Regions from separate parts of the Ensifer sp. ENS06 genome, predicted to be linked through region 2. Evidence: riboswitches for the same ligand, from Rfam matches in the RefSeq annotation. Region 2 holds a riboswitch; each other region holds the start of a gene.
What was found. Region 2 has a riboswitch for cobalamin ahead of IB279_RS04435 (aromatic ring-hydroxylating dioxygenase subunit alpha). Riboswitches for the same ligand answer to the same signal wherever they lie in the genome.

Region 1 (7,302 bases), on a different contig from region 2:
GCCTTGCGGGCGAGCCGGATCGTGCTCTCGTCAATGGCAGGGAACTTGCAGAGCAACGCTGGCAAGACACTGCAGATGGAGGCCATTTGTTTCCCCTTCTTGGCCGGAAGTTTTTTTTAAGCCGGCCGCGTCTCGGCATCGAACGGGTCGATGACGGCGCACACTTGGGTGACCTCTTTGGGTCCCGGCACTTAAACTGTGGCAGCGAAATGTGTCGCCCGCTTACCTGATAGCGACGCGAAGGCTCCCGGTTCGCCGCCTCTGAGACGATGAACGTTCAAACGAAACCCGCAAGGACGCCCCATCGTTCCCTGTCCCGGCATTAAAACCGGAACGGGCAGGCGGCCGATTCCACGGTCCGCCTGCCGTCATATTCGATCAGAGCGCTGCCTTGACCTTTTCGGCCACTTCCGGGCTCACCCACTGTGTCCACATATCCGGGAACTCGGCGAGGAAGTGCTTGGCGCCGTCCTCGTTGGTGCCCTGGTTCTGGTCCATCCAGGCGAGAACCTTGTTGACGGTGCCATTGTCCCACTTGCGCGCCTTGACGTAGTCCATGGCGACGCTCGCCTTGTCGGCGAAGGACTTGGTCACGACGGTGTAAACGTCGGAAACCGGGTAGGAATTGACTTTCGGGCTCGGGCAATCCGGCACGGCGGTGCAGGCGTCCCAATCGGCCTTGTCGTGATCGACGCCGAAGGAGAGGCGGGTCATCTCGTATTTGCCGAGGATGGCGGTCGGTGCCCAGTAGTAGCCGAGCCAGCCGGTCTTCTTTTCGAACGCGTTGGCGATCGAGCCGTCGAGGCCGGCAGCCGAGCCGGTATCAACCAGCAGGAAGCCGTCCTTCTCCGCGTTCAGCGCGCGATAGAGATTGGCGGTCGAGACCTGGCAGTTCCAGCCAGACGGGCAATTGTGAACGGCGGCCTTCGACGAGTCTTCCGGTGCCGGGAACAGTTCCGGGTGCTTCAGCGCGTCCTGCACCGTCTTGATGTCCGGGTGCGCGTCGGCGAGGAATTTCGGGATCCACCATCCTTCGACGCCGCCTTCGCTCAGGATCTTGGCGGCTTCGATGAGACGGCCTTCCTTGATCGCAGCGTCGAGCGGCGTGCGCACGGCGTTGACCCAGAGTTCCGGCGCCATGTCGGGCTGCGCCTTTTCATTCATGGAAGCGAAGGTCGGCATGGTGTCGCCGGTGACCAGCGTCACCGTGCAGCCGTAGCCGTTCTCCAGAATGAACTTGTCCACCTGGGCGGCGACGCCGGCAGAAGCCCAGTTCATTTCGGCAATGCTGACTTCACCGCATTCCGCGGCCTGCGCGGAACCCGCCATGGCATAGAGGCCAGCGGCGAGAATGGTGGAAGCGAGGAGTTTCTTCATGTTGCAAGACCTCCCAGTCTTATTTTGCAGCCAAGATCCAAACGGGAATCCACGGCGGACGCGACATCCTCCGTCACCCGAAACAACGATGCAGCCGGGGGTTCGGCATCAAACAAGCCAAGGTTCACCCTTGCTGCGGACGGTGCGGGAGTTCGTATTCAGCCCTGGCCGCGGAACCCTGTCGCCAGCCAATCTCCTCTTATACCGCAAACCAAGCCTAAGGTTTCTCGCTGAGAAATCAACCTCTTCAATCGGTTGACCGGGAAGGACGGGGTCTCGTGCGTTCTGTCTGCGACATCGCCGAAGCGCGTATTTTGTGCGTGAGAGACCCCGAATTTAAGCAATAGCGACAATTCTTGCCGCAAAAAATGGCGCTGGGCGCCACGGACCTCAGAACCCTGTCGAGATCCTGACGTTTCCTGTCGTGATTGCGTCACGCCAAATGGCGCGCATGTCGCGAAAAATTTACAAAAAAGTCCGGAATTCATCTTTGGTTAAATCCTCACTAACCATCCGGTAACGATGTCCAGCTAATTGTTCTTCTCGCGGCGGGGGACTGCCGCCGGTCCGGATCAGGTTTGTGCGTCCCGGACTTTGAGCGAACCTTCGGTGTGTTTTTCCGAAGTGACCAGGCGTTTTTTGGCGGCCGCATCCCTCTTGAAGAGGTTGATGCGGCCTTCGCATTTCAGGGCCAATGCCGGACATAAAAAAAACCGCCCCGAAGGGGCGGTGGAGGAGGCTCTGGGAGGAGAGCTCGAAGGGGCTTCCGCCCCGATCGCTGGCGTTAGCCGACGTTCGACGTGCGGATGACGCCGAGCGGGCCGAAGGGCGCGTCGACGACGAGGTTGCGTACGCGCGACTGGCTGGACGGAACCTTCGAGTTCCAGGCGATCTGAACGAAATTGGGCTTGCTGAAAATATACAGCATGGACATGAACCTTGAGAGGCCGGAGGCCTATCCTCCGGGGCGTGTTGCTATGCCGCTGATATAGGTGTGCGCTGCAAAAAATTGAATGCCAAACTCGCCACGCCATGTCGCATTCTGGCTATCGGCCGCGACATTTTCGACAAGCCTTGCGAAAGCGCGAAACAATGCGTGAAAGGGCTTTGTCAATTGCGGCGAAATCGTGTCGAAACAGACCTTTGCCGCTGCCCGTTTCAGTGTTACCGATGGCCGCATGACACGCAGGATCATGTTGCAGGGAACCGGCTCGGATGTCGGAAAATCGGTATTGGTGGCGGGGCTCTGCCGGCTTGCCGCCAATCAGGGCCTGAAGGTCCGGCCGTTCAAGCCGCAGAACATGTCGAACAACGCCGCCGTTTCCGACGACGGCGGCGAGATCGGCCGCGCGCAATGGCTGCAGGCGCTGGCCGCGCGCGTGCCGTCGTCGGTGCACATGAACCCGGTGCTCCTGAAGCCGCAGTCGGACGTGGGCAGCCAGATCGTCGTTCAGGGCAAGGTCGCCGGGCAGGCTAGGGGGCGGGAATATCAGGCGCTCAAGCCCAAGCTGCTGGGCGCCGTCATGGAGAGTTTCGAACAAATATCGGCCGGTGCCGATCTCGTGGTGGTCGAAGGCGCCGGCTCGCCGGCCGAAATCAACCTCAGGCCCGGCGACATCGCCAATATGGGCTTTGCGACACGGGCCAACGTGCCGGTCGTGCTGGTCGGCGACATCGACCGCGGCGGGGTGATCGCCTCGCTGGTCGGCACGCATGCGATCCTGGCCGAGGAAGACCGGCGCATGGTGACCGGCTATCTCATCAACAAGTTCCGCGGCGACGTCACGCTGTTCGACGACGGCATTGCTGCCGTCAACCGCTACACCGGCTGGCCCTGCTTCGGCGTCGTGCCGTGGCTGAAGGCGGCGGCACGCCTGCCGGCGGAAGATTCCGTCGTGCTGGAGAAGCTGACGCGCGGCGAGGGGCGGGCGCTGAAGGTTGCCGTCCCGGTACTGTCGCGCATCGCCAATTTCGACGACCTCGATCCGCTCGCCGCCGAACCGGAGATTGATCTCGTCTTCGTGCGGCCTGGCAGTCCCATTCCGGCAGACGCTGGCCTCGTCGTCATTCCCGGGTCGAAATCGACCATCGGCGACCTCATCGATTTCCGTGCGCAAGGGTGGGACCGTGACCTCGAACGTCATGTGCGCCGGGGCGGCCGGGTCATCGGCATCTGCGGCGGCTACCAGATGCTCGGCCGGCGCGTCACCGATCCGCTCGGCATCGAGGGCGGCGAACGTGCGGTCGAGGGCCTCGGGCTGCTCGACGTCGAGACCGAGATGGCGCCGGAAAAGACGGTGCGCAACAGCCGCGCCTGGTCGCTGGAGCATGATGTGGCGCTCGAAGGCTACGAAATCCATCTTGGCAAGACGCAAGGTGCGGACTGTGGCCGGCCGTCGGTGCGCATCGACAATCGCGCCGACGGCGCGCTTTCGGCCGATGGCCGCGTGATGGGCACCTACCTGCATGGGCTCTTCACCAGCGACGCCTATCGCGGCGCGCTGCTCAAGAGTTTCGGCATCGAAGGCGGCGCCAACAACTACCGCCAATCGGTCGATGCGGCGCTCGACGATGTCGCGAACGAACTGGAGGCTGTGCTCGATCGTCGCTGGCTGGACGAGTTGCTCAGGCACTAGGGACGCGGCAACGGTCAGCCAGCAGGTCCGGTACGTCGGGCCCAACAGGAGCAACGAGCTTATCCGACGGAACTACGCTGCGACATCGTGCTCCTCGCTTGCGGCTTCCCAGACTTCCCGCGCGGCATCCAGGTTCATCAGGGCAATCCCCAAGCCGACAATCAGGTCCGGCCAGGCCGACTGCCACAGATAGGCTGTCGCCAGACCCGCGGCGATGATGGCCACATTGGCGAAGGCATCGTTGCGGGCGGAGAGAAATGCTGCCCGCGTGAGGCTGCCGCTCGTGTGACGGTAGGCGACGAGCAGATAGGCGCAGAAGAGGTTGACCACCAGCGCCCCAAGTCCGGTCAGGGACAGGGCAAAGGGCTCTGGCGGGACCGGATCCATGAACTTCGCCCAGGCCGTCCAAAGGAAGGCCAGCGCCGGTACCAGTAGAATGAACGCCATCGCCATGCCGACCCGCGCGCGGGTCCGCGCCGTCCAGGCCAGAGCAAAGAAAATCAGCATGTTGACGGAAGCGTCTTCGAGGAAGTCGACGCTGTCGGCCATGAGGGACACCGAGCCGATGGAAAGCGCGACAAGGAGTTCGACCCCGAAATAGCCGAGGTTCAACAGGGAGACGATGAGGACGACGCGGCGCAGGTCGGTATCCACTCGAAAGGTTCCTTTTCTGGCGAAATTCGCCCTCGGCACTTTGACACAGGTGTTAGCAGCAGTTTGCTATCCATAGCACTAGGTTTCGACATCGGTTCCGTTCACACTGCCGTCGTGCCTGACGCCCGACAAATCGTCGCGTGGCGCAACTCGGCCGGGGAGGCGTCGCATGCGTCGATTGACTTTGGGCTGCCCGCTTCCTAATCATCAGGTGTTGGATGGTTCCCCCTTGTCGTGGCGATCTGGGGGAATAATTGGGAATGTGACGGATGGACCCAAATCGGGCATCCTTATCGCAGCCGACCCCGCGACTGTAGAACGGTCAGGGTTCGCCATCGGGTTTGGTGCCGGGCTGTCGGCCGGTTGCACGGGCAATCGGGGCAGGTCGGGGATCAAGCCGGAAAAGCCACTGGCGTGGCATCGTGATCAGCCGGGTTTGGACGCCTCTTCTTCTACGAATCGTCCGCCTTTCACGATGTCCCTCACAGCGCCCATGCGTCGGAGACGACGCGCAAAGGTTCGCTGTGGCACCGGAAAGACGCCGGGAAGGTGAGGCGGGCCGCTCGGGCCCTGACATCGGAACCTTGCCCTTTAAGGGCGAGGCGATGTTCGGCCCGTGACGCCGTGAGCCAGGAGACCTGCCATCCGGCATGGGCATTCCGCCCGAGGGGACTTTTGTCTCCAACGCCATCACGGAGGTTGTTTTGGCTCGCAGATGTTTTCAAGAACGCGCCCGTGGCGCGTCCGATGGCTTTTGCCACCGACGGCTGATTTGGGAATGTTGAGGCAGCCACGATGAGCAGTCTCAGCGCCGGGCCCGTGCTGGTCCTTGGCGGCGCCCGTTCCGGCAAGTCCAGCTTTTCCGAGAGGCTCGTCGAAGCGTCCGGTCTCACCATGCATTATGTCGCCACGGGCCGCGCCTGGGACGACGAAATGCGCGAGCGCATCGACCATCACCGGACGCGCCGCGGCGAGGGCTGGACGACGCATGAGGAGCCGCTCGATCTCGTCGGCATCCTCAGACGCATCGATGATCCCAGCCATGTGGTCCTGATCGACTGCCTGACGCTATGGGTAACCAATCTCATGCTGGAAGAGCGCGACATGACGGCGGAGTTCGCCGCCCTTGTTGCGTATCTGCCTGAGGCGCGGGCGCGCCTCGTCTTTGTTTCCAATGAGGTCGGCCTCGGCATCGTGCCCGAGAACCGCATGGCCCGCGAGTTTCGCGACCATGCCGGCCGGCTTCACCAGATCGTTGCGGAGAAATCCGCTGAAGTTTACTTTGTCGCGGCCGGTTTGCCGCTGAAAATGAAGGGTTGATCCATGACCACTGCGAGAGCCAACCAGGGCAAGATCCCGGCGACCGTCATCACCGGCTTCCTCGGCGCCGGCAAGACGACGATGATCCGCAACCTGCTGCAGAACGCCGACGGCAAGCGCATCGCGCTGATCATCAACGAGTTCGGCGATCTCGGCGTCGACGGCGATGTCTTGAAGGGCTGCGGTGCCGAGGCCTGCACCGAGGACGACATCATCGAGCTTACCAATGGCTGCATCTGCTGCACCGTGGCTGACGATTTCATCCCGACCATGACGAAGCTGCTCGAGCGTGAAAACCGCCCTGACCACATCATCATCGAAACCTCGGGCCTTGCCCTGCCGCAGCCGCTGATCGCCGCTTTCAACTGGCCGGATATCCGCAGCGAAGTGACCGTCGATGGCGTCGTCACCGTGGTCGACAGCGCCGCCGTTGCCGCTGGCCGCTTTGCCGACGACCACGACAAGGTCGATGCGCTGCGCGTCGAGGACGACAATCTCGATCACGAAAGCCCGATCGAGGAGCTGTTCGAGGACCAACTGACGGCTGCCGATCTCATCGTTCTCAACAAGACCGATCTGATCGATGCCTCCGGCCTCAAGGCCGTACGCGACGAGGTGTCTTCGCGCACCAGCCGCAAGCCGACGATGATCGAGGCGAAGAACGGCGAAGTCGCCGCTGCCATCCTGCTTGGCCTCGGTGTCGGCACGGAAAGCGATATCGCCAACCGCAAGTCGCATCACGAGATGGAGCACGAGGCAGGTGAGGAGCACGATCACGACGAGTTCGACAGCTTCGTCGTCGAGCTCGGTTCGATCGCCGATCCCTCGGCGTTCATCGATAGCCTGAAGGGCGTGATCGCGGAGCACGACGTTCTGCGCCTCAAGGGTTTTGCCGACGTGCCCGGCAAGCCGATGCGCCTCCTGATCCAGGCGGTCGGGGCCCGCATCGACCAGTATTACGACCGCGCCTGGGGCGCCGGCGAAAAGCGCGGTACGCGCCTCGTCGTCATCGGCCTGCACGACATGGACGAGGCGGCGGTGCGCGCTGCGATTACCGCGCTCGTCTAGATCGTTCTTTGAGTGAAATGATCTAACGCATTGAAATGATGCAGTTCCGGATGGAAAACGCTTTTAGCGTTTTCGTTCGGAATTGCCCCACCGGACAAGACGAATGCATCTGCTTCTCGCCCAGAAAGGAACGATCGCCGACGGCAACGAGGCGATCGACCTTGGGCAAACGCCGGCCGATATCCTTTTCCTATCAGCCGCCGATACCGAGCTCTCCTCGATCGCCGCGGCTCACGGCCGACGCGAC
Region 2 (7,302 bases):
GAAAAGGCCCAGGAAGAAGCCAAATATTACACCTCCGAGATCGCGAAGATCGAAACGCTGGATGCCTTCCTCAAGAACCGCCGGCTGGTCGACATGGTTCTCGTCGGCGCAGGCATCGATCCGGAGACGGTCAAGTCCGACTATCTCAGGAGTATGTTCACGTCGGATCTCGAAGATCCGAAGAGCTTCATCAACACCGACCCGAATGGGCTGAAGTATCGCGAGATCGTCTCGTCCTTCAACTTCGACAAGGACGGCAAGATCGTCAGGGGCGAGGCAGGGCAGATCCAGACCCGCCGCGGTCTCGTCACCACCGTTGATCTCTTCCTCAATCAGTCGCTCGAAGAGAAGGAGGGCGCCGATAACGGCGGCATTCGCCTGGCGCTCTATTTCAAGCGCAAGGCCTCGGACATCAACACGGCCTACGACATCCTGGCCGATCGCGCCCTGTTCGAGGTCATCAAGACCGCCTACAGCATGCCGGAGGGCTTGCAGAACGCCAAGATCGAGGCCCAGGCGGCCTTTATCGAGCGCACCGTCAACATCAAGGAACTGCAGCAGCCGGGTCAGCTTGAGAAGCTTCTGCAACGCTTCACGGCGCTCTACGACGTCGAGAACAACCAGGATGTATCGCCCGGTCTCGCGATTCTGACCGGCGGCGGCAGCGCTGGCGTCAGTGCCGAGACCTTGCTGTCGCTCTCGCAATTGCGCGCAGGCGGCCGCTGACGCACGCCGTCTGACGGTCAGCCCAAGCCTGTTGCTGCATCGCAGCGCCGCGCGAAACGGGGCGTCGTCAACCGTCGGCGCGCAGCACTTTATCGGGGTTCATGATACCTGCGGGATCGAACGCGTGCTTGATGCGTTGCATCAGCTCGATTTCGATCGGCGCCCGGACCTCGGCGAGTTCGTCGCGCTTCAACTGGCCGATGCCGTGCTCGGCGGAGATCGAGCCGTTGTAGCTCAGAACGATGCCGTGGACGATGGCGTTGATTTCGCGCCAGCGGTCGAGGAAGGCCTGCTTGTCAGCGCCGACTGGCTGCGAAATGTTGTAGTGGATGTTGCCGTCGCCCATGTGGCCGAAGGAGCAGATGCGGGCGCCGGGGATCGCTTTCATGACGGCGGCATCCGCCTCCTTCATGAAGGCCGGAATGCTGGAGACGGGCACGGAGACATCGTGCTTGATCGAGCCGCCCTCGGGCTTTTGTGCGGGTGACATGCTCTCGCGCATGTGCCACAGCGCCTTGGCCTGTGTCTCGTTGGCGGCAATCACGGCATTCTCGACGAGGCCGGCCGCATATCCCTGCTCCAGCAGATCCTGCACCATCCGTTCCGCGCTTTCGGCGCTATCGGACGTCGAGATATCGATCAGCGCGTACCAGGGATGGACCGTTTCCATCGGATCACGAACGCCGGGGATGTGCTTGGTGGTGAATTCGACGCCGAGCCGCGGCATCAGCTCGAAGCCGGTCAACGCCGGCCCGCAAAGGCTGGACGCCTTTTCGAACAGAGCGAGCGCATGCTCGACGCTGCCGACTCCGGCAAAGGCGACCTGATGCCCGAGCGGCTTCGGGAAAAGCTTGAGCACGGCGCCGGTGATCACGCCGAGCGTGCCCTCGGCACCGATAAAGAGATCGCGCAGGTCGTAACCGGTATTGTCCTTCTTCAACCGGCGCAGGCCGTCCCAGATTTCGCCGGTCGGCAGCACCACTTCAAGGCCGAGGCAGAACTGACGCATATTGCCATAGGCAAGCACGGCGGTGCCGCCGGCATTGGTGGAGAGGTTGCCGCCGATGCGGGCTGAACCTTCCGAGCCGAGCGACAGTGGGAACAGGCGATTGTGCTCGTCCGCCGCCTTCTGGATGTCGGCGAGGATACAGCCGGCATCGGCGACGATGACATTGCCGACCGGATCGATGTCGCGAATGCGGTTCAGCCGTTCCAGCGAAAGGACGATGTCTGCCTTGCCCTCCCGCGGGATCTGCCCGGCGACATGGCCGGTGTTGCCGCCCTGCGGCACGATCGCCGTGCGGGTGGCGCTCGCGAGCTTCATGATGCGCGAGACCTCGTCGACGTTGCCCGGACGCAGGACCATCGGCGTCGTGCCGCGGTAGAGTCCGCGCGATTCGACGAGATAGCGCGCCTTGTCGGCTTCGTCCGTCAGCACGTTGGTGTTGCCGACGATCTCGGCGAAGGAAGCGATGAGTTCGGGAGAGGGAAGGGTGGTCATGGGCCTCACTTCGCATTGCGCCTGCGCGCGCTATCGGATCGGTCGATCTGAGGATCTGGTCCTCGGTTACTGGTCGGCGGCGATCATAACCGCAATTGGTGCCGTTCGATGAGGGTGGGTGCAGAGAAGATGCCGCACACTATCTTACCCTCGCGGTGCCGCCGCCCGTTGCAACCGGTCGATGATGGCTTCCCCCAACCCGTCCGAAGGGATCGGCCCGAAGGCGATGGTCTCTGCGCCGCTGGCATCCGCCCGCTTCATGTAGTCGAAGAGATTGGCGGCGGCTTCGCGCAGATTGCCAGTCGGGCTGAGATCGAGAACGACGGCCGCCTGCTCTTCGCCGGCGATCCGATTGCCGCCGAAACGGATCAAGGCTTCGCCGGCATGCACCTCGGCGGCATCGAGCCGGACTGCAGCGCCGGGCGCGTAGTGCGAGGCGAGCATGCCCGGCGCCTCGATCGTCGCTCCCGCCGTCTCCGGCCGGGTCACCGGACGGCCAAGCAGGCGTTCGATCTCGGCGGCATCGAGTCCACCCGGCCGAAGCAACCGGATCTCGTCGCCGTCTACCTTGATGATCGTCGACTCAAGGCCGATTTGGGCCTGGCCGGCGTCGAGGATCAGCTTCAGTTTTTCGCCGAGATCGGCTTCCACATGGACCGCACTGGTCGGGCTGATCTTGCCCGACGTATTGGCACTGGGCGCGGCCAGTGGTCGCCCGAAGTGGGCGATTACCCGGCGCGAGAAACCGTCGGGCATGCGGATACCGAGCGTGTCGAGGCCGGCGGACGCCAGCGCATGAACCGTGCTGTCGGCGCGCTGCCGAAGGATCAGCGTCAGCGGGCCGGGCCAGAAGGCTTCGGCCAGCTGCCTCGAAATCGGATCGAAATGCACATGGGCTTCGGCCATCGCCATGTCGGAAACATGCGAGATCAGCGGATTGAAGCGCGGGCGCCCCTTCATCTCGTAGATGCGACTGATCGCATCGGGATTGGTAGCATCGGCGGCAAGGCCGTAGACGGTCTCGGTCGGAATCGCGACCGGCTCGCCTTCGGCAAGAACGGCGCAGGCGCGCGCGATCGCGCGGTCCGGTTCTCTATCCGTGTCGATGATCTCAGCCATGCCGTTTCCTTTCCGACGCTTCCTTAACGGACGCACCGGAAAAACAGAACGATTTTCTTTGAAGGAACCGGTTCGGCTCAGAGGCTGCGAATGATGCGACGCAACGCGTCATCCTTGGCGCCAAGCATCAGTACGTTTTTCAGCGCGACCTTGGGATCATCCGTGCGAAACAGCAGCCCGTTGTCACGAAAGTTGCGGTTGATGACCATTTGCCCGGCTTCGGCGCCCGGTTCGATGGCGACGGCGAAGTACATGCGTGAATAGCCGGGCTGGATACTCTCGAAAAAATGCGTCTCGTCGCCCAGGTTGCAGAAGAAGTTGGCGAAGTAGAAGGACCAGGTGATGTCCTTGGAGGGAGTAACCGGCGTACGCGCCGCCGTCACGTGACAGTAGCCGAGATGCGGCCGGCCGACGAGAGTGCGGTGGAAGATCATCTTCGGGAACTGGATCGAGGTGTGGAACCCGTTGATCCGCTTATGGGTCGTGTCGCCGGCGGTGCTGAGCTTCTTGCCCGTCCTGTCTGCGACTTCCTCATAGCTCAAATACCGGCGTTCGCTCGGCAACCATTGCCTGCGGTTGATCCGGCCGGTGCGCAGGAATTCGGTATGAACCGCCACCTTCGGCGGGATTGTCGGCAGCTTCTCGGCTGCCGCGTCGTAGTATCTCAACTTTGCCATGATCGTCAGCGCGCCATCTGCCTGCCTGCAGGACCTCTCTCGTCCGCCGGCTAGGCTAGCGGCTCATGGTTAATGAATGATTTCCCCCTGGCTGCATCATTAGCGTTCTCTATCTGACGCGATGTCGCAAACGGGCGAAGCCCTCCCGCATCTGCGCCGACCGCGCCGCAAAAGTCGGCAAATGCCCAAGATGTGATCTATCTATATGTTTGCAATGTAAAAATTCTAAGACGGTGGCCTTTTGTGGCGGTTTTTTCCGTGTCGTCATTCTGGAATTGGATGTCGCTATCGGGCAGCTGCCAAGGCGACTTCCGCGATTACATATCCTTACTCAAGGTGCCGTCTTCGAAGGGAAGATGGAGAATTGGGAAGCCGGTCAAATCCCGGCGCTGCCCCCGCAACGGTGGTGGAGCGAAAGCCTCGGCAAAGGCCACTGGACGGTTCGTCCGGGAAGGCGCCGGGCAGGTCCGAAAGGACGGCTCCTGAGCCCGGAAACCAGCCTTGACGGACATAACCGTAACGGGTTGCGGCGGGCAGCCGGATCGGAGCCTCAAACGCATGGGTGTGCGCCCGTGCGGGTTCCTGTCCTGCCTCTCCGAAACATGGCGCATGAGGACAGGACATGGACACCAGAAACGATATGCTTCGAAAGCTGAAGGGCAGGCGGGACGGCTACAGCCTCGACCGGGCCTTTTACATCGATCCCGATTACTACAGGCAGGATCTGGAAAACATCTGGTACAAGGATTGGCTGTTTATCGGCCATGACTGCGAGATCCCGCGGGCCGGCAATTACTTCACCGTCCAGGTCGGCGACTACCCCGTTGTCATCACCCGCGACCGCCAGGGCGCCATCCGGGCGCTGCACAATTCCTGCCGCCACCGCGGCTCGCGCGTCTGCACGCAGGCGAAAGGCTCGTCGGCAAAGCTTGTCTGTCCCTATCACCAGTGGACCTACGAACTCGACGGCTCGCTGCTCTTCGCCCGGCAGATGGGAGAGGATTTCGACAAGGCCGCCCACAGTCTGAAGCCGATCCATTGCGAAACGGTCGGCGGCTACATCTTCATCAACCTGTCGGAAAAGCCGATGGATTTCACGGCGTTCCGCGACATGGCCTTGCCGTATCTCGCGCCGCATCGGCTCGGCGAAACCAAGGTCGCGTTCGAAAGCACCATCATCGAGAAGGGCAACTGGAAGCTCGTCTGGGAAAACAACCGCGAATGCTACCATTGCGCCGCCAATCATCCGGAACTCTGCCGCACCTATCCTGAGGCGCCGACGGCGACCGGGGTGCAGGGCGCCAAGGATGATCCTGTGATCGCCGAACATTGGGCGAAGTGCGAGGCCGAGGGCCTGCCGAGCGAATTTAAGATGTCGCCGACCGGTCAGTTCCGCGCCGCCCGCATGCCGCTTGTCGACAATGCCGAAAGCTACACCATGTCGGGCGCCCGCGCCGTCAGGCGGGCCCTGTCCGCCGACGTCTCCCAGAGCCAGATCGGCACGCTCTTGATGTTCCACTATCCCACCACCTGGAACCATGTGCTCGCCGACCACGCCATCACCTTCCGGGTGCTGCCGCTCGGGCCCGAACTGACGCAGGTGACGACGAAGTGGCTCGTCAACAAGGATGCGGTCGAAGGCGTCGACTACAATCTAGATGAACTGACGCATGTCTGGACCGAGACCAACGACCAGGACCGTCAGATCGTCGAGGAAAATGCCTTCGGCATCCGCTCACCGGCCTATGAGCCCGGTCCCTATTCGCCCGAGCACGAGGGTGGCGTGATGCAGTTCGTCGAGTGGTACTGCAAGTTCATGGAGCAGCGCCTTGCCGGCGACGCGGCTCCGCTTTCAAGGGTCGCCTGACATGCAGATGGCCTCTTCGTTTCACCATTTCGACGCGCTCCACGTCTGGATCGACCGGCAGCAGATGCTCGAATGCACATCGGCGGTTGTCGAGACCGCCGATGTCATGACCTTCACCTTCCGGGCCGAAAAGCCCGCCTGGTTTCGCTATCTGCCCGGGCAATTCGTGACCCTCGAACTGCCCGTCGCCGACGAGCCAGTGATGCGCACCTACACCCTGTCGTCGACGCCCTCGCGGCCGCTGTCGATCGCCGTGACCGTCAAGGCGCAGTCAGACAGCATCGGCACCCGCTGGATGTTCGAGCACCTGAAGCCCGGAATGAAACTCCGCGCCTTTGGCCCGCTCGGCGATTTCAGCTTCGTCCGCCATCCCGGCGACAAGTACCTGTTTATCTCGGCCGGCTCCGGCATCACGCCGATGATGTCGATGACGCGCTGGATGGCGGACTGCGTGCCGGAGACGGATGTGACCTTCATCTCCTGCGCGCGTCGGCCGGAGGACCTGCTGTTCCGTTCGGAGCTGGAGGTTCTGGCGACGCAGATGTCCGGGCTGAACCTCGGCTTCATCGTCGAGGGACATGAGGCACGCCACGGCTGGCACGGGCTTCGCGGCCGCATTGATGGCGCCAAGCTGCCGCTGCTTGCGCCCGATTTCATGGACCGCACCGTTTTCTGCTGCGGCCCCGAACCGTTCATGCGCGGCGTGCGCGAGATGCTGAAATCGGCCGGTTTCGACATGGGCCGCTACCACGAGGAGAGCTTCCAGCCGGCCGCCGCACCTGCGGCGGAAGAGATTGCCGTGCGCGCCGGCGCCGGTGACGAGGGCGAGGTCCAGGCCGCCAAGATCGCCTTCACCATGAGCGGCAAGGAGATCGAGGCCAAGCCCGGCCAGACGATCCTGCAGGCGGCGCGCGCCAACGGCGTGCGCATCGGCGCTGCCTGCGAAGGCGGCATCTGCGGCACCTGCCGGGTGATGAAGGTCTCAGGCGAGGTGGATATGAGCCACAATGGCGGCATTCTCGACGACGAGATCGATGAGGGCTACATCCTCGCCTGCTGCTCGCGACCGCTCGGAGACGTCCAGATCGAAGCTTGAAGGCTTTAATGATGTCGCGCAAAAGTGTGCAGCGGTTTTGCGACAAAGACATGCATAACAACAAGCGCTTAAAGCCTGTCGCGTGAATGCTTTTCACGCGACAGGCTTTAGGGCGCGTTGCAGGGGATCGGATTGGCGGAAATGCTTGCCGGGGCGTCGGTGCCGGCCCCCGTCTTGGAGCAGGCGCCCTGGGCGGCATCATTGCCGGCGATCGCCACCTGCAGGGCACGTTCCTGGCGGGCGAAATCGATCGAGCCGGTCACCAGCATGTCGACACCGCTGCCGGCGCCGCTCGTAGCGTCAGCGCGGCTCACGA
Region 3 (7,302 bases), on a different contig from region 2:
GGTCGATGCCGGCCGCCGACAGTCCGATCAGCCCCGCAAGCCCGACGCCGGTATAGCCGATGCCGGTGCGGATCGAGTTGCGCACGCCCGCATCGACCCGGCTGCGTGCCATGATGTTGCCGTCGATCCAGCGCTGCACGAAACGGGTGACGGCGTAGCCGAGCGCGAAGAACAGGATGCCGGCGAGGATGCCAACCAGCGAAATCGTGATCGAGCCGATCTTGATCTCGGTCACCATCCGGTAGGCCCAGGACTCGATGTCGGCGACCTGGAAGCCCCACTGCAAGAGGATCAGCGGGATGAAGAACATCACGACCAGCGCGTAGATGCTGAGGCCCGCGGCAAGGCCGATCTGGTCGAGCGCCACCTGTTCGAGATTATAGCGCCGCTCGAGATAACGCCCGGCGGCGGTCTCCGCAAAGGCGCCCTGCTTGGCAACCGCCCGGCCGGTGAGGATGCCGATATACATCGTGACGAGGATCGCGCCCGTAATGATGATCTGCGTGGCGATGAAGCGGGCAAGACCGACATAGCCCGATACAGCGGCAATGATGAGCAAGGCGCCGGTCGCGAGCAGCGCGAAAGACACCACCCGCGGCCAGGCGCGGCCATGGGCATCGAAGGATTCATCCTTCCTGAGCGTCGGCTTGATCCAGGCCGAAGCCATGATGATGAGGCCGATAACGATGGAGGCAATGTAGCTCTTGACGACGGTCAGGACGACAGGCGAACCGAGCGCCTCGCTGACGCCGCCGAAGAGGTAGTCGAGGCCGTTGACCAGCGCCATGGCGAAGATCGCGATCATCAGCATCCGCGCGCCGCGATCAGAAACCCGGACGAGCCGCCAGCGCGAATCGCGCGGCGACAACACGGCCTGAGCGAGCCTCGTCACGAAGAAGACGACGACGGCGACCCCGAGCGTGATTGCAATGATCGGTGCGATATCGGAACGCAGCACGTTGAAGCCGCGCAGGAACAGGAAGCTCGAGACCGCGAAGGCGGCCGACGCAATGGTCGGGATCAGTGTCGACCAGAATGCGACGGAGAGCCGCCGGAAGTAGCTCGGCTCCTCATCGGTAATGTCATGCTCGATCAGTGGGCGAAAGAGCCTGCGGCTGCCGGAAAGGAACACGAGCGCCGCCAGCAGCGACAGGAACAGCGCCGTCAGGAGCGGCACGCGCTTGTAGTTCCAGGCAAAGCTCAGCCAGCTCCCGACGCTGCGCGACAGCACCCGGGTCTCGTCCGCCGTCGCCGTCAGCGCGTCGTCGAACATTCCGGTCGACACTTCGGTATTCTTCAGGAGCGTATTGGAAAACAGCGCGCGCCTTGTCGCGGTAATGGCGTTGGACAGCTTCGTCGCCTGCACCGACAGGCCTTCCGCCTCGCCGGTCAGCGCATTGATGGCACCACGTTCGGCCATCAGCCGCTTGCGCTCGGCCGTCACGATGTCGGCTTCGGGCGGTTGCCCCTCGGCCGGCGGATCGCCAAGTTCGGTCAGCCGCGCCTTGATTTCGTCGAGGCGCGGGCGGGTCGAAACCGAAACGCCGATGATCTGTTTGGCGAGCGCGTCGACCTGAACCTTGAGGTCGGCAAGCACGATGTCGTCGTCCTTGGCTTTCTCGACCCGTTCGGTCAGTCCCTTCAGTTCCTCGTCGGCCTTGGTCAGCTGCTCGGCCGCCTGGCTCTGGGCCGGCGGCGTCGCATCCGCCGGCAAGGCATCGGCCGCCGGCTGGGCATTCTGGGCAGGCTGTGTGGTTGTCGCCGCAGGTTCCGTGGCACCGGGGGTCGCCCCGTTCTCCGCTGGCTGCGCCTCCTGCGCCGGCTTGCCGGCAGCAGGCTGGGCGGCGGTCTGGGACGATTGTGCCCCTTGCGGCGATTGCGCCGGCTGTGCCGATTTCTGGCCCGCCTGCCCGTTTGCCTGTGCGGTTTGTTGCGCTGTCGGCTGCGCCGCCTTCTGGGCCATGACCGGGCCGCCCACGGCAAGCGCCAGCAGGCAGACGAGAATGGCGGGCAGTTTTCCGACAGAACGCAATTTCATGATCCTTGCAGATTGAGACCGTGGTCCGGAATCGCTCCGGCCGTCTTCACGTTTCGATGTGAATACGAAAGACGGCGGAAAGATGCAAAGAACGGCGATAAATCCCCGTCAGCGCCCGCTTTCCCGTTAAAAACCGGCGCCGGGCTGCGCCAGATAGGCAAGTTCGGCCTCCGTCGAGGGCCGCGCCAGGAAGGCGTTGCGATGCGGGAAACGACCGAACTGCTCGATCACCTCGCGGTGCCGGATGGCATAGTCGAGATAATCGGCATCGCCGAGCTCGGTAAAGAGCTTCACCGACATGGTCTGGTCGGTAAGGTTTTCCGAATGCTCGAAGGGCAGATAGACGAAGGCGCGCCATTCCGGCTTGATCGCCATGTCGGCACCGGCGCCAACGGCGAGCTTGGCCTCGTGCAGTGCCAGGCAATCGGTGGCAAAGGCGAGCGGCGTGCCGCGAAACATGTTGCGCGGCATCTGGTCCAAAAGCACGATCGCCGCCAGCCGGTTTTCCGGGCTCGCGCGCCAGATCTCGTCGACACCACGGGCCAGCGCCAGGTGCGACGCCTGGAAGCGGCTGATACAGGCCTGGTCGAGTTCGTGGCTCGTCCCGAACCAGTCGTCATAGGTGAGTTCGCCAAACCAGAAATTCAGAACGTCCTGCGGCGTGCAGATGTCAGCTTCGTTCGCCATATGCTCCTCATGCGGGCCAATCGCCGATCCCTCGGCTGCGCTAACACATAAGCCGGAACCGGCCCTTGTCCATAACGTGTTCCTACCCGCCTTACGCGCGTCGCTTCAGGATGGCAATGAAGGCGATGCCGCCGACGAGCCCGGTGACGACGCCGATCGGCATGTCCTCCGGCGCCATGATGACGCGGGCCGCCAGATCCGCAAGGATGAGCGTCAGCGCCCCGAAGAAGGCCGAGAGCGGAATGACCCGCACGTTGTCGCTGCCGGCCAGAAGCCGCACGAAATGCGGCACCATCAGCCCGACGAAACCGATCGCGCCGGAAAAGGCGACCATCACCCCGGTCAGAAGTGCGGTGACGACGAACAGCGTCAGCCGGAAGCGGCGCACGGGAATGCCGAGCGTCATCGCGGTTTCGTCGCCCATGGCGAGCGCATTGATTTCGCGCGCCCGGATCATCAGCCAGCCGAGGGAGGCGAAAAGCACCACGCCGGGATAGACGAGCTGCGACCATTGCGCCAGGCCAAGACCGCCGAGCATCCAGAAGATGACCGTATGGGTCGCCCTCGGGTCCCCAAGGAAAATCATGAGGTTGCCGACGGATGTCAAGACGAAGGCGACCGCGACGCCGGCCAGCACGAGACGGTCGGCGCTGCTCCCGAGCACGCGGGAGACGAAGGCGACGAGCACGGTTGCGAGCAGCGCGCCGGCAAAGGCAAAGAGCGGCACCGTGGCAAGACCGAGGATCATGCCGGTGTGCAGCAGCGCCACGATCGCGCCGAGCGCGCCGCCGGAGGCAACGCCGAGCAGATGCGGATCGGCAAGTGGATTGCGCGTGACCGCCTGCAGCACGGCGCCAGTCAGCCCCAGCCCGGCGCCGACGAGGCCCGCCAGCATGACGCGCGGCAGGCGCACGTCCCAGACGATGCTCTCGCGCCCCGCCGACCAGAAAGCCTCGACGCTGCCCGGAGAAATCTTGCTGGCGATGATCGACCAGACGGTCGCAACCGGGATCGGCGCCGAGCCGAGCGATACGCCGGCCGTGACGGTCAAGGCCAGCAGCAAAAGCGCCGTCATGAGACCGGCACCCGCCTTCAGCGCCCGTGCCGGCGCTAGGCGTGAAACGGCGACGGGACCAGGCGACGCATCCTCAGCCAGCATCGCTTACAGGCCCTCGCCCTGAAAGGCCTTGGCAAGCCTGGCAATGGCGTCGATGTTGCGCGGGCCTGGCGTCGCTTCGACATAATCGAGCACGACGAAGCGATCGTTCTTGACGGCATCGACATTCTTGAAGGCTGCATTGTTCTTCATGAAGGCGATCTTGTCCTCGGCCTTCACCTCGCCGTAGTTGACGATGACCACCACTTCCGGGTTGCGCTCGATCACCGGCTCCCAGGAGATTTCCACCCAGCTCTTTTCCACGTCGTCCATGATGTTGGCGCCGCCGGCGGCCTCGATCATCGCCGTCGGAATGCCGAAGCGGCCGGAAGTAAACGGCTTCTCTTCGCCGGAATCATAGACGAAGACCCGCGTCGGGTTAGCCTTGCCGGCGTTCGCCTTGGTGATCTCGGCAAGCTGGCGGCGATAGCCGTCAACCAGCGTCTCGGCGCGATCCTCGACGCCGAAGATGCGGCCGAGATTGAGAAGATCGACGAACATGTCGTTCATATCAGGCTTCTGCTTGGCCATCACGTGGATGCAGGATTCGGTCAGCTCGTAGACGCCGATCTTGAAGGGCGCCAATGTCTCGGGCGTGACCTCGCCGCCCACCTTCATGCCGTAGTTCCAGCCGGCAAAGAGGAAATCGGCATCGGCGTTGAGCAGCACTTCCTTGGTCGGATATTTCTCCGAAAGCTCCGGCAGTTCCTTGACGCCTTCGCGCAGCTTCTCGTCCAGCGTCTTCCAGCCGGAAACGCCGGTATAGCCGACCATGCGGTCCTGGAGCCTCAGCGCCAGCATCATCTCCACCAGGTTGACGTCGTTGGCGATCGCCCGCTTCGGCGCCGCGTCGAAGGTCACCTCGCGGTTGCAGCTCTTGACGGTGACCGGATAGGCGAGCGCCGGCGTGGCGGCGGCAAGCACGAAAAGAAGGGAAAATGGGGCAATATTGATCTTCATGAAATCGATCCCTGTCGAGGAAGTGAAAAGGAAAAGCGGGCGCCGCCGGCAGCGGCATTGTGAACGGTGGCGGTGACGCCGAAGGCGGCCGAAAGCTCGCTGGGGCTGAGCACCTCTTCGGGCGGGCCGAAGGCCGTCAGCCGCCCGGCGGTCAAGATCGCGACATCTGTCGCAAACTCGGCGGCGAGATTGATGTCGTGCAGCGTCGAGACGATTGTCAGTTTCAGCGTCTGCAAGAGCTCGAGGATTTCGAGCTGGTGGCGGATGTCGAGATGGTTCGTCGGCTCGTCGAGGATGATGATGCGCGGTTCCTGTGCCAGCGCGCGGGCGATCAGCACCCGCTGCTTCTCACCGCCCGAAAGCGTCGAGAACTGGCGACCGGCAAGATGGGCGAGATCGAGATGCGCGAGCGCATGCTGCACCCGCTCGCGGTCGAAATCGTTCCAGCCGCTCAAGCCCTCCCGCCGCGGAATGCGTCCCATCATCACGACGTCGCGCACGCTGAAGGGAAAATCGCCGGGCATCTCCTGCAAGACGACGGCGATTGTCCTTGCCGCCTCGCGCGCCGAGATCGACCAGAGATCGACGCCATCGACCGAAACACGGCCGGCGTTCGGCTGCACCGCCCGGTAGAGGCAGCGCAGAAGCGAGGTCTTGCCGGCGCCATTCGGCCCGAGGATCGCAAGCCGGCTGCCGGCCGCGATCGCAAAGCCGATGTCGTTGACCAGCGTCAGGCCCGAACGCGGCCCCCAGCGAAGGCCCTCGACCGTGAGGGCTGCACCCGTTGCGTTGCAGCTCATGGGTTCGTTCCTCTGCGCGACCTCATTGGAAGTGCCCGCCAAGATCTTCGGAGACGAGCATCGCCGCGGGAATGCGGGCAAGCGTCTTGCCTTTCAGCCCGCGCGGCCGTTCCGCCGCCCGCGTCATGCCATCGCCACGCTCGGCATAGGTTGTGGCAAAGCGCACGAGATCGTCGATGTCCTCTTCCGGCGAGACGTCGCCGAAGAGATAGGTCGCCTTCCCCGTCGCCTGGAAGGCGATGGTGCAGGGCCGCGTGCAGGCCGCCATGCAGACCGTTCCGGCGATCGAGAAGTCGCGATCGAGCGGTGCGCCGAGCGCTGCGATGCTCAGGTTGAGCCGCTTGATCAGCTCGGCACCGGGCACGCATGGGCCGCCGGTGAAGCGGCAATCGGTGCAGACCGTTATCTTGTGCTGTCGGAAATTCGGCTCAGCCATTCCTGCCCTCCGCCGGACTGACGGCAAGAGATGGCGAAACGGCAAGAGGACGGAAAACCGTCGTATGAAAGCCAGTTCTTTTCCATCGGAACACCCCGTCCGTTGTGGTTGATCGGTTCGATGGCAGGTCTCCTGGCTCGCGGGTCGTGGCGCATCCACGTCTTCCCGGTCTTCGACCAGTGACATGGTGTGAATGCGCTTTCCGCTCACAGTTGCGGGGGCAGCCACGGTCTCGGCCCCATCAGGGTCGTCCGTTCCGTGTTCCCTTTTCAGCCGCTTCCGCATTGTCGCGGACGCAGCACCATCAACGCCTTCCTCGCATGAATCGGCGGATGAGACAACCGCACGACACAGGCGGGAGGGATCTATCAACATGCGGCGTTTCGTCATGCGACGTTTGTTATAAAATAACATTACGTAGCGCAAGCCAAAAATTGGGCGCCGGACACAATCCGACGCCCGCGATAGCGACCACGCTAAAAGACGTGCCGTGCTGCCTCAGAACTCCGGCGGGAAGAGTTCGGCCGTCAGCGTCACCGCGACAGAGGCGTTGCCCGGCAGGTTGCGCACGCCGCAGACGGAGCGAACATGGCCAGCCCTTTCGCCAAAGGCGGCCGCCAGAAGCTCGGAAGCACCGTCGAGTATCTTCGGGTGCTCCAGGAAATCCTCAGTGCAGGCGACATGTCCCTCCAGCCGGACGATCTGGCGAATACGCTCGAAACGGCCGAGATGCTCGTGGATCTGCGCCAGCGCGTTGAGCACTGCCAACTCTGCGGCCTTGCGCCCCTCGTCGATGGTCACATCGCGCCCGAGCAGCCCCGTATGCACGAAGCGCCCGTCCAGCAATGGCCCCTGCATCGAAACATGAAGCATCTCACCCGCCTCGATCACCGCGCGGTAGGCGCCGAGCGGCCTCGGCGGCGTCGGGAGCTGAACGCCAAGTGCGCCGAGCCTTCGGATAACCTCGTCCATCATTGCTTCCCCTCCTCGTCACCTTACGAACCGGCCGCCTTGCGGAGACGACACCGCTTTTTTCTCAAGCCCTCGAAGTTCTGCCGCCCCTATCGCAAGCAGAAAGACGCGCCGTTCCGTGCCCAGCAACTTTTCCAAGCATAACCAAGAGAAAACGCCTCATGCCTCACGTTGGGAGATAACGTTACGAATTACAACACCAGAGTTGAAGTGCCATCGCGATCCGGGCCAGTGCCGCGGTCTTGCGATCGAA
Region 4 (7,302 bases), on a different contig from region 2:
GGACGGCCGCTGAAGCAGACGATCTGACCGATGCGCGCAGGCGCACGAAAATCGATGCGGTCGCAGGATGCGGTGACGAAGGGAACGCGCCCGTGACGGGTGGCGACGATGAAAGCGATCCGGTCCATCGACGCGAGGGCGGCGCCACCAAAGAGCGTGCCATGGTGATTGGTATCGCCTGGAAAAACGATGTCGATCAGGGTTTGTGGCGCCGGGGTTTCCCCCGGCGCCGTCGTGACTTCGTGCTGCCCCGTCATGCTTTGACGGCTTCGCGCGTATCGGCGGCAAAAGCCGCTCGAAGCGAGCGGGCGGCGGCGACCATGTTGACGAGCGCCGGCCGCGTCTCTTCCCAGCGCCTGGTCTTCAGTCCGCAATCGGGATTGACCCAGATCTGGTCCGGCGTGAGGCCCTCGGTCGCTTTTTCGATGAGATGCACCATTTCCTCGACGCTGGGCACTCGCGGCGAATGGATGTCGTAGACGCCCGGGCCGATCTCGTTCGGATAGGCCTTGTCGGCGAAGGCGCCGAGCAGTTCCATTTTCGATCGCGACGTCTCGATCGACATGACGTCGGCGTCCATCGCCGCGATTGCGGCCATGATGTCGTTGAACTCGGAGTAGCACATATGGGTGTGGATTTGGGTCGCATCGCCCACCCCGGCTGCACTGAGACGGAAGCACTCCACCGCCCAGTCGAGATAGGGCTTGCGATCGGCATTACGCAGCGGCAGGCCTTCGCGCAGTGCCGGTTCGTCGATCTGGATGATGGCGATGCCGGCCGCCTCGAGATCCGACACTTCATCGCGCAGTGCTAGCGCGATCTGCCGGCACACCACGGAACGTGGCAGGTCGTCACGAACGAAGGACCATAGCAGCATGGTGACCGGACCCGTCAGCATGCCCTTGACCGGGCGATCGGTCAGCGACTGCGCGAAGGTCGCCCACTCGACCGTCATCGGGTTTGGTCGCGAAACGTCGCCGAAGATAACAGGCGGACGCACGCAGCGCGATCCGTAGCTCTGCACCCAGCCGCTCTGGGTGAAGGCGTAGCCCGAGAGCTGCTCGCCAAAATATTGCACCATGTCGTTGCGCTCGAACTCGCCGTGAACGAGTACGTCGATGCCGACCTCTTCCTGCCAGCGCACCGCCAGTTCGGTCTCTCGGCGAAGATAGGCGGTGTAGTCGACATAGCTGAGTTCGCCCTTCGCATGCAGTGAACGGGCCTGCCGAACCTCCGATGTCTGTGGGAAGGATCCGATCGTCGTTGTCGGGAAGAGCGGCAATGACAGCTTCTTCGCCTGCAGTGCCCGGCGACCCGCGAACGGGGACTGCCGCTTGCTGTCCGCATCCGTCAGCGCTTTCAAGCGCCCGGCGACCAAAGGATCATGGATCCTGAGTGAGGTGAGCCTCGCCTGGGCGGACGCGATCGAGGCGGCGAAAACGTGCTCGGAAATGGCAAGCCCCGGCTCGAAGGCGCTGGCAAGCAGGCTGAGTTCGTCGAGTTTCTGCGTACCGAAGGCGAGCCAGGAGGAAAGTTCCGGATCAAGCGCACGCTCCAGCTCGAGATCGATAGGCACGTGCAGGAGTGAGCATGAAGGTGCGAGTTCGATGCGGTCGCGGCCGTGGGCCGAAGTCAGAGGCTGCAGCCGGCGGAACAGGCCGGCCAGATCGGTCCGCCAGATGTTGCGGCCGTCGATGACCCCGAGCGATAGGACCCGGTCCGCCGGAGCCGATTGGATGAGCGTGTCGATCTGCTGCGGCGCGCGCACGAGATCGACATGCAGTCCATCGACCGGCAGCGCCAACGCCGTTGCCGTGTTGTCGCCGATCGAGCCGAAATAGGTCGCCAGCATGATCTTGAGTCCGGGCACGTCGGTGTCGAACGTGCGATAGGCGAGGTCGAGAGCGCGACGATCCTTGTCCGCGAGATCGAGCGCCAGGCAAGGCTCGTCGATCTGGACCCAATCGGCGCCGGCGTCAGCAAGCTCCGCCAGGACCCTCACGTAAACGGGCAGGAGCCGTTCGATCAGATCGACCGGATCGAAGTCGCCGCCCTTCGATTTGCCGAGCTTCAGCAGTGTCACCGGGCCGATGAGCACCGGGCGTGTGCGATAGCCGAGGGCCTGAGCTTCCTGGAAGGCTTCCAGCGGCCGATTGTGGGTGAGCTCGAAGCGCTGATCCCTGTCGAACTCGGGCACCATGTAGTGATAGTTGGTGTCGAACCACTTTGTCATTTCGAGCGCGGGAGTGCCGCTGCTGCTTCCCGAATGGGTGCAGCCGGCGGCGCAGGGCGTTCCGGCCGAGCCGCGCGCCATGGCAAAATAGGTGTCGAGATCGACCGGGCCGCCCGTCCAGCCATAGGCCGGCGGGATTGCGCCGACAAGCACGGCGGTATCGAGCACGTGGTCGTAGAAGGAGAAGTCATTGGAGGGGATGATGTCGATGCCGCGCGTTTTCTGCGCGGCCCAGTTTTCAGCGCGGAGCTTGGCTCCGGTATCGAGAAGTTCGCCGCGGCTGGCCTTTCCGGCCCAATAGCGTTCGAGCGCGAATTTCAATTCGCGACGGCGGCCGATGCGCGGGAAACCGAGATTGGCAGTCTTGATGGTCATTTCCTTACCCCGAAGGTTATGGGCAAGGCTTGAATGCGACGCAGCCGCGGCGCGAGAGCGATCCCGCGTCCTCAACGCGCCTCATCGGACACCCCGCCCGTGGACGTTGTTCATCGCGGCAGGTCTCCTGGCTTGCGGGTCGTCACGGACCGTTCCGTCTTCCCGAGGCGTCTCCCTCAGTGACATCTTCGAACGGCCGCTCTCCGCTTACAGTTGCGGGGGCAGCTCCGGCATGGGCGCTTGTCTGGCGCCGCACCGAATTCCCTCTTAGCTCCGTCCCTCCAAAGGCGGGCGAAGAACCACGATGGGGCGACAATGCCCTGTCCCGAGCTCTTCGTCAATCGCATAAAGAAATGCTTATGTCTTTATTCTCTCCCGCCGCCGCCCGCGGCGAGACAATGGCAGGACGAGGTCTTTCCATTGCTTTCCGCTCACGGGACGGTTGCGGTTTGGTCGAAGCGTCCTCCTCCGGCCACTGCCACGGATCCGCCGCGTCGCCAACGCGCGCGCGGATATGCTCTTGATCTCGCGTCAGGCCGATATCCCGGAGTTGGAACTCGTTGAACGTGTCGATGGCAACCGGAGGGTTGAGGGTCTTATCGGCCCAGTTCAGGACATGGTAAATCGTTGATCGCACTGCGCTAAGCATTGCTATCCTCACTTCTTTCAAGGGCGTGTGTTCGCGAAAAAAAGTGAGGGTTTTTGCCGTTTCGCGCAAAGCGATTTCTCGCATGCTGGCATAAAGAATGCTTATCTCAGTTCCATGAGCAAGATTCCTCCCATGAGTGCGGTGCGCGCCTTTGAGGCCGCCGCCAGGCACCTGAGTTTCACCCGCGCCGCCGAAGAGCTCGGCATGACGCAGGCGGCCGTCAGCTATCAGATCCGGCTGTTGGAAGATCGCATCGGCGCGCCGCTGTTCGTTCGGCTTCCGCGCGAGGTGCGATTGACCGGCGCCGGGCGGCAGCTAGCGCCGAAGGTGACCGAAGCGATCGATCTCTTAGGGGCGGCTTTCTCGGAGATCGCCGACAAGACCGAACATCACCTGCACATCTCGGTGCTGCCAACCGTCGTGTCGAGCTGGCTCGGTCAGCGCCTCGCGTCGTTTCAGACCGCGCATCCCAACATCAGCATCAGGGTGCACATGTCGACCGAGTTGGTCGATTTCAAACGTGACGCCATCGATCTCGCGGTGCGCAGCGGCGCCGGCGACTGGCCGGGCAACGATGTCTTTCCCTTGTTTCCGCTCGATTACGTGCCTGTCTGCACGCCATCCTTCCTGGAAAAGTACCAGCTCAAGGAGCCCGCGGACGTTCTGAGAGTCCGGCGTTTCGGCAACGCCAGCTGGTGGCGGCGGTGGATGATCGAAACCGGCGTCGAGCCGCCGGCAAGCAATGGCACCGAATTGATCTTCGACGTGCAGGCGATGGATGTCGCCACAATCCTTGCGGATCACGGCATTGCGATTGCCGTCTCGACCTTCCTGATGGATGAACTGAAGAGCGGCAGGCTCATCCGGCCGTTCGAGCATGTGGTGCGCGACGGCCGCGCCTATTGGCTCGTCTATCCGCAAAGCACCAGGCGGCAGAAGAAGATCCAGGCCTTTCGCGACTGGGTCGTCGCCGAGGCCGATGCGTCGAACGCCATGCTTTCGACCGTGATGGAGCAATCCTGTCCGGCGTCGCGTCGGACCGACCGCGGCGCAATGTAGAGACACAACGGGGCCTACTCGGCCCGTCGGTCTTCTGAAGATGACGCTTTCATGGAGAAACTGAAAATCAGCTGAGAACGGCTGTTACCAAACTGACATGGCGGCTCCCTAAAGACTGCGGCCAACCGCAGAGAAGGGAAGTATCAGCCCTCCGACGCGGATACCGCAAGCCATCGTCGGAGGCCCGTTTCCATGAAAATCGTCCAGATCAGCGACACCCATCTCAGCCCCGCCAAAAGCCACTTCAATGGCAATTGGGAACCGGTTCGCGCCTGGATCGAGGCGGTAAAACCCGATCTCGTCATCCACACCGGCGACGTCACCATCGATGGTGCCGACCACGAGGACGACATCACCTTCTCGCTCGATCTGATCGGCCAGCTCTCGATGCCGGTGCTGATCGTTCCCGGCAATCACGATGTCGGCCATCTGCCGGGTTCGCACCAGCCGGTGGATCCGGTTCGGCTTGCCCGCTGGCGCCGGCTCGCCGGTCCGGACTACTGGGGCCGCGACCATGGCGACTGGCGGCTGCTCGGCCTCAACAGCCTGCTGATCGGCTTCGAGGACGAAGAAGAAGACAGGCAGTTTAATTGGCTGGAGGAACAGTTGCTCAGCCGCGACGGCCGCCGGGTGGCCGTCTTTGCCCACAAGCCGCTCTTCGTCGACGATCCGGGCGAAGGCGACACCGGCTACTGGGGCATCCGTCCGCGCCAGCGCCAACGCCTGTTTGATCTTTTCGCCGAAGCCGAGGTGGCGCTGCATGCAAGCGGCCACCTGCACTGGGCCTGGACGGGCAAGCACGCCGGGACGTCGCTCGTCTGGGCGCCGCCGACCTCCTTCATCATTGATACGCTGGAACGGCCGATGCCGGGCGAGCGGCTGGTCGGCGCCGTCGTACACGAGTTTAGCGACGTCAACGTCAAAAGCGAGATCATCGCGGTGCCGGGACTGACCAGCCACCTGCTCGATCCGATCGTCGAAGAGGTCTACCCGCTGGCGGCCAAGAAGACGGTCCGTGTGGAGGCCGCGCAATGAGCGTGCTTTCGCTAGAGGGTATCACCAAGTCCTATGGCGGCAACGCGATCCTGAAGGGGGTTAGCCTGCAGGCGGAGGCGGGTGAGTTCATCGCGCTCGTTGGTCCTTCCGGCTGCGGCAAGAGCACGCTGTTGCGCATCGTCGCCGGTCTCGATCATGGCGACGGCGGCGAGATCGTCATCGGCGGCCGCAGTGTCGCGCGCATGGCCGCGGCCGATCGCAATGTCGCGATGGTCTTCCAGTCCTATGCCCTCTATCCGCACCTGACGGCGGGCGAGAACATCGCCGTGCCGCTTGCGATGCGGCGGCTGACAGCGGCGCAGCGCCTGCCTGTGATCGGCAATCTGATGCCGGGGCAGAAGCAGATCCGCAGCGATATCCAGCGCCAGGTCAAGGAAATGGCGCTGGCGCTGAAGATCGATCACCTGCTCGACCGCAAGCCCGGCCAGATGTCCGGCGGCCAGCGCCAGCGCGTGGCGCTCGCCCGCGCCATGGTGCGCCGCCCGGCCGTCTTCCTGATGGACGAGCCGCTCTCCAATCTTGATGCCAACCTGCGCGTCCACGCCCGCGGCGAGATCGTCGATCTCCACCGCCGCGCCGGCGTGCCGACGCTCTATGTCACCCACGACCAGTCGGAAGCGCTGTCGATGGCGGATCGAGTGGCGGTGATGATCGGCGGCAATCTCTTGCAACTGGCGACCCCGAAGGAGATCTACGACAACCCCTCCCATATCGAGGTCGCACGCTTCCTCGGCCAGCCGAAGATCAACGTGCTGGAGACCCGCACGGATACGGCGAGCATCGTGCGCTTCGGCGATCTGGTGCTTCTGGCAAGCCGCGGACAGGCGCCGGATGCTTCAGTGAAGCTCGCAATCCGCCCGGAATTCGTGCGCTTCCATGCGGCAAGCGCCGGCCGATTGAGCGCGCGGGTCGAGCGTATGGAGTTCCTCGGCTCTGAGGTGATCGTCCATGCCCGCCTCGATGCGATCGGCGAGGTGGTCACTGCCAAGTCAGCACCTGCCGAGGCCGCGGCGCTCGCGATCGGTCAGCCCGTTGACGTCGAGTTCATGCCGGAACGGGCGATGCTGTTCGACGGCGAGGGCACCCGGCTGCCGGCCGAGCGGGTCGCTATCGCCGCGACGCTGGAGAAGATCCATGGCTAAGGCGGGTTCCAATCGGGATACGGCGGCAGGGGCGGCGGATTGCGTGGATACCGCCCTCTGCCCTGCCGGGCATCTCCCCCACAAGGGGGGAGATCGGCTGGAGGCAATGCCTCAGCATTCATCTCTGCGAGACGGTGCCCAGCCGGCGCAGCGGCTGCGGACCCAGACGGCGATCGGTGCCGCGGCCACCGATCCCGATCGCCGCGAGGCCCGCATTGCCTGGCTGTTAGCGCTGCCGGCCATCACGCTGCTCGTCCTCTTCATCCTTTTACCGACCGCGGCGGTGATCGTTCTCGGTTTCACCGATTTCGAGCTCGGCTACGGCAGCTTCCGCTTTGTCGGCTTCGAGAACTATGCCGAACTCTTCAGCGACCGCACCTTCCGGCGCTCGCTCTGGAATACCACCATCTACACCGCGATCGTCACGCCGGTTTCGATCGTGCTGGCGCTGGCGATCGCCATGCTGATCGAGGCGGAAACCAAGGGCCGGGCGTTCTTCCGCACGGTCTATTTCCTGCCGGTGGCCTCGCTGCTCGTCGCCATGGCGACGGTCTGGCAATTCCTGTTTCACCCAACCATCGGCCCGATCAACACCTTCTTGGCCGTTTTCGGCATTGCCGGCCCCAACTGGCTCGGCGCCTCCGGCACGGTGCTCTACGGCCTGTCGATCATCGGCATCTGGCAGTCGGTCGGCTTCAACATGGTGCTGTTCCTCGCCGGTCTCACCGCCATCCCGCGCGAGCTCTATGCCGCAGCCGAAGTCGACGGCGCCAAGACCTGGTTCGATC

Region 1: linked by a shared signal. The riboswitch ahead of cobU (bifunctional adenosylcobinamide kinase/adenosylcobinamide-phosphate guanylyltransferase) and the one ahead of IB279_RS04435 (aromatic ring-hydroxylating dioxygenase subunit alpha) in region 2 are both predicted to bind cobalamin.
Region 3: linked by a shared signal. The riboswitch ahead of IB279_RS10970 (DUF1636 domain-containing protein) and the one ahead of IB279_RS04435 (aromatic ring-hydroxylating dioxygenase subunit alpha) in region 2 are both predicted to bind cobalamin.
Region 4: linked by a shared signal. The riboswitch ahead of metE (5-methyltetrahydropteroyltriglutamate--homocysteine S-methyltransferase) and the one ahead of IB279_RS04435 (aromatic ring-hydroxylating dioxygenase subunit alpha) in region 2 are both predicted to bind cobalamin.

Annotation. Positions count from the first base shown of each region.
Region 1 is NZ_JACVBC010000002.1:310,346-317,647, reverse strand. Features, by position in the region: gene IB279_RS10615 (proline/glycine betaine ABC transporter permease) at 1-86, opposite strand, end outside; gene IB279_RS10610 (ABC transporter substrate-binding protein) at 379-1,377, opposite strand; gene IB279_RS10605 (hypothetical protein) at 2,162-2,305, opposite strand; gene IB279_RS10600 (cobyric acid synthase) at 2,556-4,013, shown strand; gene IB279_RS10595 (cation transporter) at 4,086-4,667, opposite strand; cobalamin riboswitch at 4,870-5,328, shown strand; gene cobU (bifunctional adenosylcobinamide kinase/adenosylcobinamide-phosphate guanylyltransferase) at 5,463-5,987, shown strand; gene cobW (cobalamin biosynthesis protein CobW) at 5,991-7,055, shown strand; gene cobN (cobaltochelatase subunit CobN) at 7,159-7,302, shown strand, end outside.
Region 2 is NZ_JACVBC010000001.1:895,943-903,244, forward strand. Features, by position in the region: gene IB279_RS04415 (DUF1217 domain-containing protein) at 1-726, shown strand, start outside; gene IB279_RS04420 (FAD-binding oxidoreductase) at 794-2,227, opposite strand; gene IB279_RS04425 (L-threonylcarbamoyladenylate synthase) at 2,372-3,346, opposite strand; gene IB279_RS04430 (DUF6656 family protein) at 3,424-4,023, opposite strand; cobalamin riboswitch at 4,341-4,542, shown strand; gene IB279_RS04435 (aromatic ring-hydroxylating dioxygenase subunit alpha) at 4,646-5,890, shown strand; gene IB279_RS04440 (hybrid-cluster NAD(P)-dependent oxidoreductase) at 5,892-6,986, shown strand; partial or broken gene IB279_RS04445 (glycoside hydrolase family 25 protein) at 7,208-7,302, opposite strand, start outside.
Region 3 is NZ_JACVBC010000002.1:377,161-384,462, forward strand. Features, by position in the region: gene IB279_RS10945 (mechanosensitive ion channel family protein) at 1-2,038, opposite strand, end outside; gene IB279_RS10950 (DUF924 family protein) at 2,165-2,725, opposite strand; gene IB279_RS10955 (iron ABC transporter permease) at 2,817-3,800, opposite strand; gene IB279_RS10960 (ABC transporter substrate-binding protein) at 3,888-4,841, opposite strand; gene IB279_RS10965 (ABC transporter ATP-binding protein) at 4,838-5,641, opposite strand; gene IB279_RS10970 (DUF1636 domain-containing protein) at 5,664-6,077, opposite strand; cobalamin riboswitch at 6,182-6,398, opposite strand; gene IB279_RS10975 (RidA family protein) at 6,576-7,052, opposite strand.
Region 4 is NZ_JACVBC010000003.1:509,735-517,036, forward strand. Features, by position in the region: gene IB279_RS15935 (acyl-CoA thioesterase) at 1-257, opposite strand, end outside; gene metE (5-methyltetrahydropteroyltriglutamate--homocysteine S-methyltransferase) at 254-2,608, opposite strand; cobalamin riboswitch at 2,708-2,927, opposite strand; gene IB279_RS15945 (hypothetical protein) at 2,946-3,326, opposite strand; gene IB279_RS15950 (LysR substrate-binding domain-containing protein) at 3,390-4,316, shown strand; gene IB279_RS15955 (metallophosphoesterase) at 4,509-5,351, shown strand; gene IB279_RS15960 (ABC transporter ATP-binding protein) at 5,348-6,514, shown strand; gene IB279_RS15965 (carbohydrate ABC transporter permease) at 6,621-7,302, shown strand, end outside.